Regions from separate parts of the Pseudoalteromonas sp. SCSIO 43210 genome, predicted to be linked through region 1. Evidence: predicted binding sites of a transcription regulator. Region 1 holds the regulator's gene; the other holds the start of a gene.
The links. The regulator FliA, encoded in region 1, starts transcription of late flagellar genes. The targets are predictions, from matches to a motif close to CTAAAGNTNNNNNNNNNNNNGCCGATA.

Region 2: a site for FliA is predicted at 1,696-1,722, ahead of LOS73_RS19770 (DUF5610 domain-containing protein). Genes of this name have one in related genera too.

The regions. Positions count from the first base shown of each region.
Region 1 is NZ_CP087225.1:3,842,381-3,846,572, forward strand. It holds gene LOS73_RS16730 (chemotaxis protein CheA) at 1-182, opposite strand, end outside; gene LOS73_RS16735 (Hpt domain-containing protein) at 392-820, opposite strand; gene LOS73_RS16740 (protein phosphatase CheZ) at 836-1,603, opposite strand; gene cheY (chemotaxis response regulator CheY) at 1,621-2,004, opposite strand; gene LOS73_RS16750 (RNA polymerase sigma factor FliA) at 2,045-2,755, opposite strand; gene LOS73_RS16755 (MinD/ParA family ATP-binding protein) at 2,782-3,642, opposite strand; gene flhF (flagellar biosynthesis protein FlhF) at 3,635-4,192, opposite strand, start outside.
Region 2 is NZ_CP087225.1:4,557,704-4,561,895, forward strand. It holds gene murI (glutamate racemase) at 1-461, opposite strand, end outside; gene LOS73_RS19770 (DUF5610 domain-containing protein) at 527-1,666, opposite strand; gene trmA (tRNA (uridine(54)-C5)-methyltransferase TrmA) at 1,829-2,926, shown strand; gene LOS73_RS19780 (2-thiouracil desulfurase family protein) at 2,937-3,389, opposite strand; gene LOS73_RS19785 (thiol:disulfide interchange protein DsbA/DsbL) at 3,449-4,087, opposite strand; gene LOS73_RS19790 (thiol:disulfide interchange protein DsbA/DsbL) at 4,103-4,192, opposite strand, start outside.

The DNA.
Region 1 (4,192 bases):
GATTCAAATTCATCATCACTGATATCATCGTTCGATGAATCTGTATTGTTAGTCGAAGGCGATGGCTTTTGTACATCAGGTGTAACATTACTTTCTTGCGCTGCAACAGAGCCGAAACTGCCAACACCATGAAGCTCGTCTAGTAAATTATCAAACTCATCGTCTGTAATATCACCATTCAAATCATGACTATTTGTGGGGGCTTTTACTGCCGATTCTTGGCTTGTACCATGTAATTCATCAAGTAGGTTTTCAAACTCATCCTCTGTAATTTCATCAATTTGAGAGTCAGTTTCAGATGAAGTTGGGCCACTAAACAGCTCATCAAAAGCAAAAGGGTCCGCACCATCAGTACTGGGAGTTTGTGCTTCAGCGGCTTCTTGAGGCTGTTCTACAACAACTTCAGGAGAAGTACCTGATAACTCGTCTTCTGTGGGGGGAGACCTAACTTATGTAAAACTTCAAGTAGTTGAGGATCCGCAGGTTCTGGTTTATCACGATTTTGAATCGTCGCAAACATTTCATTGATAGTATCAAGTGCTTGTAAGATAACATCCATTAGCTCAGAATTAACAGAACGAACGCCCTGCCTTAACAAGTCGAATACATTTTCTGCGCCGTGACATGCGTCAACAAGCTCAGTCATAGCTAAGAATCCAGCACCGCCTTTTACGGTATGAAAGCCTCTAAATATAGCATTTAGCAACTCGGTATCTTCTGGATTGTTTTCCAGTTCAACTAACTGTTCAGATAAAAGCTCAAGGATTTCTCCTGCTTCTACAAGAAAGTCTTGTAAAATATCTTCATCGACTTCAAACATGCAGTTACTCTCCTCTTAGAAGCCCAAACTTGATAAAAGATCATCGACTTCATCTTGATCAGACACAACATCATTACGTGATTCTTTATCAATAATAGGCCCTTCAGGACCTGCTAATGTTTCTGGGTCAACTGGGTCATCTATTTTTTGTGGTTTTAGGGTGACTGCTTTACTGATATCTTGTTCAGAAAAAGCAGTTAAAAGATGAAGTAAGCTTTCTTCAACTTCCCTAACAAGCTCTATAATTCGGCGAATTACTTGACCTGTCAAATCTTGATAATCTTGGGCCATTAATATGTTAGTCATGAAGCTTTGTAACTCATCAGTTTTATGATGAGAACTGCTCATGAATTTATCAATGCTGTGGCACAGTACTTTAAATTCACCGAGTTCAATTTCACGACTCATTAGACGGTCCCATGTCGGTTTGATATGGGATATTTCATCCGCTAACTGTTGTGCTATCGGTAAACTCGCCTCAACCGCATCCATGGTTTTATTTGCAGCATTTTCTGTCATCTCAATGACATAATTAAGCCGTTTTTTAGCATCAGGTATAGCGTCGTTAGTGAGATCTGTTAGGCGCGTGTCTAGCTCAAAGCCTTTTAAAGCTTCATGTAGTTGACGCGTCAACTTTCCCACTTCGTCAAATATTTCCGACTGCTCTTTAGATGCAGTATCTAAAATTAGTTGATCAGCTTTATCATGTTCGCCATTTTCTAAAAAAATGACGAGCTGACGAGCTTGTTCTAACGTTATCCGAGGCGCAGCAGGTGCTGGCATAAGCCTTTCCCCTATTATTAACCTAAGCGTTCGAACACTTTTTCTAATTTAGTTTTTAATGTGCCAGCTGTAAATGGTTTTACAATATAGCCATTAACACCAGCTTGAGCCGCTGCTATTATTTGTTCTTTTTTAGCTTCAGCTGTCACCATTAAAACAGGAAGGTGTTTTAATTTATCGTCAGCCCTTATCGCTCTCAAAAGATCAATACCTTGCATTCCTGGCATGTTCCAATCTGTTACCACAAAATCAAAAACTTGATTTTGTAGCATGGGTAAGGCTGTAGAGCCGTCATCCGCTTCTTGGACGTTGGTAAAGCCTAAGTCGCGCAATAGATTTTTAATAATACGTCTCATTGTCGAAAAATCATCAACAACAAGAATTTTCATGTTTTTATCCAAAACATCCTCCAGTGAGGTCTTAACCTGTATTTACTTACTACTAGTTTATCCAGTCATTGATTTTTGCTTTTAGCTTAATCATCGCCTGACCATGTATCTGACTTACACGCGATTCACTTACATCGAGTATATGTCCAATTTCTTTTAAATTCATTTCATCGTTATAGTATAAAGAAAGTACCATTGCGTCTCGCTCTGGTAATGACTTGATAGCATTTAATAATGATTCATTAAATCGTTCATTTTTAACGTTATTAAACGGTTTGTCTAGCGTTAAATCTTGGCCCGCCGTGGTAATAACATCTTCATCGACCCCGAGGTCTTCGATGCCTAACACTTTACTTGTGTTTACATCGTTTAAAATATGATGGTACTCATTTAACGAAATTTCAAGTTTTTCAGCAACTTCTATATCGGTTGGTTCACGATTTAAGCTACTTTCTAATCCAGCAATCGTCTCGGCTACAAGACGGCTTTTTCTATGAACCGACCGAGGAGCCCAGTCACCACGGCGCATTTCATCAAGCATGGCACCGCGAATTCGTATTCCCGCGAACGTTTCAAAACTTGCGCCTTTGGTTGCATCAAAGTTTTTTGATGCTTCAATTAGGCCTATCATACCCGACTGAATTAGGTCATCGAGTTGGACACTTGGAGGCAAACGAGCAATTAAATGACATGCCACTTTTTTGACTAGCGATGCATGTTTTTCAACAATCACATTTAAATTTTGTGTTGATTGATATCCCATAGCTCTATTTACCAATGTTGTCATAATTAGCCGTTAACTAGCTTCTCTATAAAAAACTCTAAATGTCCTGAAGGTTGGTTAGGTATAGGCCATTTCACTGCTCTTGTCGCCAGTGCTTTAAAGGCAACTGAAGCAGGAGAACTAGGAAAAAGTTCTACAATCACTTTTTGACGGCGAGTTGCCTTACGCATATTTTCGTCATAGGGGATTGTTGCAACCAACTCCATTGACACATCTAAAAATCGGTCCGTTACTTTTGAAAGTTTTGCAAATAACTCATGACCTTCACGCATACTACGAACCATATTAGCTACAATTTTGAATTTATACACCCCATGCTCACGACTTAACACTTTAATAAGTGCATAAGCATCTGTGATTGAAGTCGGTTCGTCGCACACTACAACCATTACATCTTGAGCAGCACGAGAAAAACTCAGTACCATATCTGAAATACCCGCAGCGGTATCTACAATTAAGATATCAAATTCGGTATTTAATTCGCTAAAAGCGCGTATAAGGCCTGCATGTTCAGACGGTGATAATTCCACCATACTCTGAGAACCAGAGGTCGCTGGTACAATTTTAATTCCTGCAGGACCTTCAACTAAAATCTCATCGAGTTCACACTCACCAGAAAGTACATGTGATAAATTACGTTCAACCCGTAATCCGAGCATCACATCACAGTTCGCTAGACCTAAGTCGGCATCAAGTACTAAAACTCGATTACCTTGCTGGCCTAATGCTATTGCCGTGTTAAGTGAAACATTTGTTTTACCTACACCACCCTTGCCACCAGTAACAGCGATAACTTTTACGCCGTTGTTATTGTTTTGACTCATTTTGCGCAGGCCGCTTGCTTGATCTAATACTGTGTTAATCATACATCCCTACTGTGCTCGACGCCACTGCTTGGTGTCGTGAATGTTGTGCTTTTATTCTTTTCAAATACAATTGCTCAGCTTTTTTTACTAGTTTTTCTGCATTTGCAACACGAATGTCTTCTGGAACTCGTTGACCATTAGTAAGATACCCTATTGGAAGGCGATTTTGAATCGCAATACTAATAATCTCACCTAAACTTAAAGATTCATCCAACTTGGTGAAAATACAACCACTTAACTGCACTTTTTTGAAGTGTCGTACTGTTTCTTGCAAGACATTTATTTGCGCTGTTGCACTTAATACTAAATAACTACGAATATCAACACGTTGATTGCGCATAAGCGTATTCAATTGCTCTGTTAAACGTAAGTCTCGTTGACTCATACCTGCTGTATCAATTAATACTAGACGTTTATTTCGTAAATGGTATAAAACTTCAGCTAATTCATTAGCATCTTTAACCTGCTTTACTCCACAACCGATAATTCGACCGTATGTTGCAAGTTGCTCATAAGCACCAATTCTGTATGTATCGGTGGTTATTAGCGC
Region 2 (4,192 bases), 720 kb from region 1:
TGTTGCTCAGCTAATGTCACTAACTCCACACTGCTATATAGATTAACGATTACATTACGTGCATGTTCAGCAATTAATGTTTTAGTGTATGAACTGGCGACCGTGGCTGGTGTGGCTAATAAGCCAATATGATTTGAGCGTGTTAATTCTGCGGCAGGCTTTATTGCTGGCACAACACCTACTATAGGAATATCTGTCACTTGGCGAACAGCACTAAGTGCAGATGTAGAAGCCGTATTACACGCTATTACGATTAAATCAACGTCAAGCGTGTTGGCTTTGATGAAATGAATAAGTGAGCACAATCGGTTGATTATTGTTTGTTGGGATTGAGCACCATAAGGTAGGAATGCATTATCCATAAAATAGCTGTACTGAGCATTGGGGATACTTTGCTTGATATGTTCAAGTACGGTAGTTCCACCAATACCTGAATCAAAGACCATTATATGCGCTGACAAACTACCGTTCCCACTTTACTTTAAGAACGGCAGTTTGCCATGAGGTATTTATAAAAGAAAGTAGTTTAGCTTTGTGTGGTTTCTAAATCGGCAAGATCATCGGCCGCTGAATTTAATTGATTAAGGTTTTCGAACATAGACTTTGTGTAATCTACTAACTTATCTATTTGTTCCTGATCTTGATTTAACCATTGTAGAATGCCAGCTAGTTGATTTTGTAATCCAAGTTCACCCGCTTTTTCAAAAGCACTTTTAAGGTCGTCATTAAAAGGGGCTAAACCCTCTGCTACTTGTTTTTCTGGTGCTGGTTTATATTCTTCGTAGCTTTTAACTGTGGCTATTGTTTTTGTTTGGCGTAAATCCATAGAAAAAGCCACCAGCTGATCGCTGTCTAAACTCAGCTCTTGTGCTTGTTCAAATGCTTCATCTAAATCACCACCAAAAAAGGTTTTACTTAAATCTTGTAAGTCTTCCATCATCGCATTAATCGCTTCTTGCTCTTGCTCATTTAAGTCACCATTAACCGACATCGAAAATGATACCTGTCGAGATTGCGATGATGAGCTTGCAAACGATTCACTATCACTGTTTCTCTGATAGCCACTCGCCGATTGAGATTCAAATGCATCCGCAAAGCTAATACTTACCTCATCGCCTTCTGCGGTAGTGAATTTATACTCTGCATTGCTAGTCATACTGACATATTGAGCCTGACTTATATTTACGCTGGCAGGTTGTGGATTAAATAGCGACTCTTCAAATTTATCAAGCCCATTGTAAATTCCCTCTTTGGACTTATTGATGCCCTCTTCCATTTCGTCATTAAATACACCTGTTCCTTTAAGTTCATCAACAGCGTCGTCAATCCCTATTTGAACTCCTTTGCGCGCATCGCCTAACATGTCTTTAAGCTTTTCATCATTAGCGCCATTAGCTTTTGCTTTATTTACAGCGCCGCTGACAAAATCGAGTACGTTTTTTACGATTTCATCAAAATCAAATAGTGGTTTGTCTGCTTTTTTTTCTGCGATAGGCAATCCAAGCTGCTCAGCCATTTTATCGCCAAGCACTTTTGCAGCTAATTCTTTACCACGTTGCTGGTAACTATCTTGGGGAGATTGAATAGTAGGTTGCTGTATATCTGCTTTATTATTGAATTTATTAATGTTGTTGTTTGGCGTGAAGCCATAGTTACCTATTTTCATGTTACATCTCCTAAGCGTGCGTAATTTATTATCGGCTATAACAATAAAAACTAAAGTACAATGTGCAATAAAACAGCATAAATGCTAGCCAAAACTAGACAAATACGCAGCGCTCCCTACAATAGCGCCGATAAACAGATCTTAGATAAGGTAGTAGCGTTAATGGCAGTTATTAAAATAGATACCACACAGTACCAAGCGCAGTTAAGTGAAAAAGAGCAGCGTATTAGTGCGCAGTTTCAACGTTTTGGTGTGGAGCAACTAGAAGTATTTAGCTCAGAGCCAACTAACTACCGCCAACGTGCTGAATTTAGAGTATGGCACGACGGTGACGATCTGTTTCACATTATGTTTGATCAACAAACAAAAGAAAAAATCCGTGTTGATACATTTGATCCAGCAGCACCTTTAGTAGGTGAAATAATGCAGGTGATGATTGAAAGCCTCAAGCCTTGTGAAATATTACGCCGTAAGTTATTTCAAATCGATTACCTATCAACGCTAAGCGGTGAAATTTTAGTAAGCTTGCTTTATCACAAACCACTGGATGATGAATGGTTAAGTGAAATTAAAGCACTTAAAGAAAAGCTTAGCAGTAAATACAAAATTGACTTTATAGGCCGTGCTCGCAAACAAAAAGAAGTACTAGGTGATGACTTTGTAACTGAACGTTTAACAGTTAATGGTCAAGAGCTTATATATCAACAAGTAGAAAATAGCTTTACTCAGCCTAATGCAAAAGTAAATATTAATATGCTGGAGTGGGCGCAAGATTTATGTAAACCACTTAAAAATGATTTATTAGAACTGTATTGCGGTAACGGTAACTTTTCAATTGCGTTAGCGGGCTGTTTTAATAAAGTATTAGCAACAGAAATATCAAAATCATCTGTTCATTCTGCTCAATACAATATTGCTAAAAATAACGTAGAGAACTTAGATATTATTCGTATGTCGAGTGAAGAGTTTACTCAAGCAATGAATGGCGAGCGTACTTTCTCTCGTTTAGATGGTATTGACCTTAAAAGCTATGACTGCCAAACCATATTAGTTGATCCACCGCGCGCGGGCATGGATGAATTAACATGTGACTTAGTGGCTAACTACGAAAGCATAATTTATATATCGTGTAACCCTGAAACCCTTGAGCGTGACCTTGATCACTTAACACGTACGCACAACGTTAAGCGCTTTGCTATATTTGATCAGTTCCCATATACACATCACATTGAGTCGGGCGTTTTCTTACAACGCAAATAACCAGCCAAAATTAAAGTGCCAGTACTTTTATAAGTGCTGGTATTTGCTCTTCACTAAATACTTGAATACCATTTTTTATTAATAATGCTGTAGTTAAACCTAGACCTTCGATTTTTACTCCGCGATGCTTTCCATCATATATTGTATTTCGTCCGCAAGAAGGGCTCGATTCTTTAAGTAGAGCCAAACGCACTTGATTCTTTTTACAGAGTTCTAGCGCTATATTAGCTCCAGTTTGAAACTGCTCTGTTACATCTTCTCCTAAATTAGTAACTACACTCCCCTGTATTATTTCAGCAGGAGATCTAGGAGTAGGAAGCCCACCAGCGACCTCAGGACAAAACACAATTAATCTATTTTGTTTTTGCCACAAATTAAGCTGTGGATGCAAAATTGCGTGTCCTCTACCATCGTAGCGAACAGGCTGCCCTAGCAAACAACTCGATACTAATATTTTTTCCATCGCTATATCCTTATAAAGCAAAAAAGCTCCTTAAGGAGCTTTTCTTATTTTGGTTAAATTTATTTATTAGCTAAGTAATTAATTAATTTTCCAATATCTTCTGGTTCAGTAATACCCGACTCACGACCTAGGTTTAATTTGTACTTACCATTTACAATAAAGGTAGGTACGCCACGTAGTGCGCCTTTTTCTTTAAAGTAGTCTTGATCGCGTTTCATTTTAGAGCTCAGCGTACGTACCGAGAAGCTTTTAAACAGCTTATCAAACTTATCACCATCAACGCCCTGCGCTACAAATATATCTTTTACATCTGCAAGCTCATTAAATTTAGCGCGCTTTGTATGGATATGATTAAAGATTGCAGAAATAATCTGATCTTTCTGTGGGAGTACTTCAGCTGTCGCAAGTGCTTGGCTCATCATCTGTTGGTTTTCTGGATCACGTACACCTACAAAATCAACATGACTCTTTTTAAATTTAACGTTTTTATCAAGCTTAGGCTTAAACTCACCAATTAGTGCCTCCATGTTATTACATGCAGGGCAGTAAAATGAGAAAAACTCTTTAACTTCTGGCTTTTTAGTTGCACGCTCAGAAACAACGTCGTAATGCACGCCTTCTTCATACGTTGCTGCAAAGCTTGCTGCCGCCATAGGAAGTAATACCGCAAGCAAACCTGCTTTAACTAATTTAATCATTATTATGCTCCGAAATTATAAGGCTAATAAAAACGCAACTAGTTCATCAAACTGTTGTTGGCTTTTAATTGTATTAATATTAATTTTATATTTATCGTTAACAAT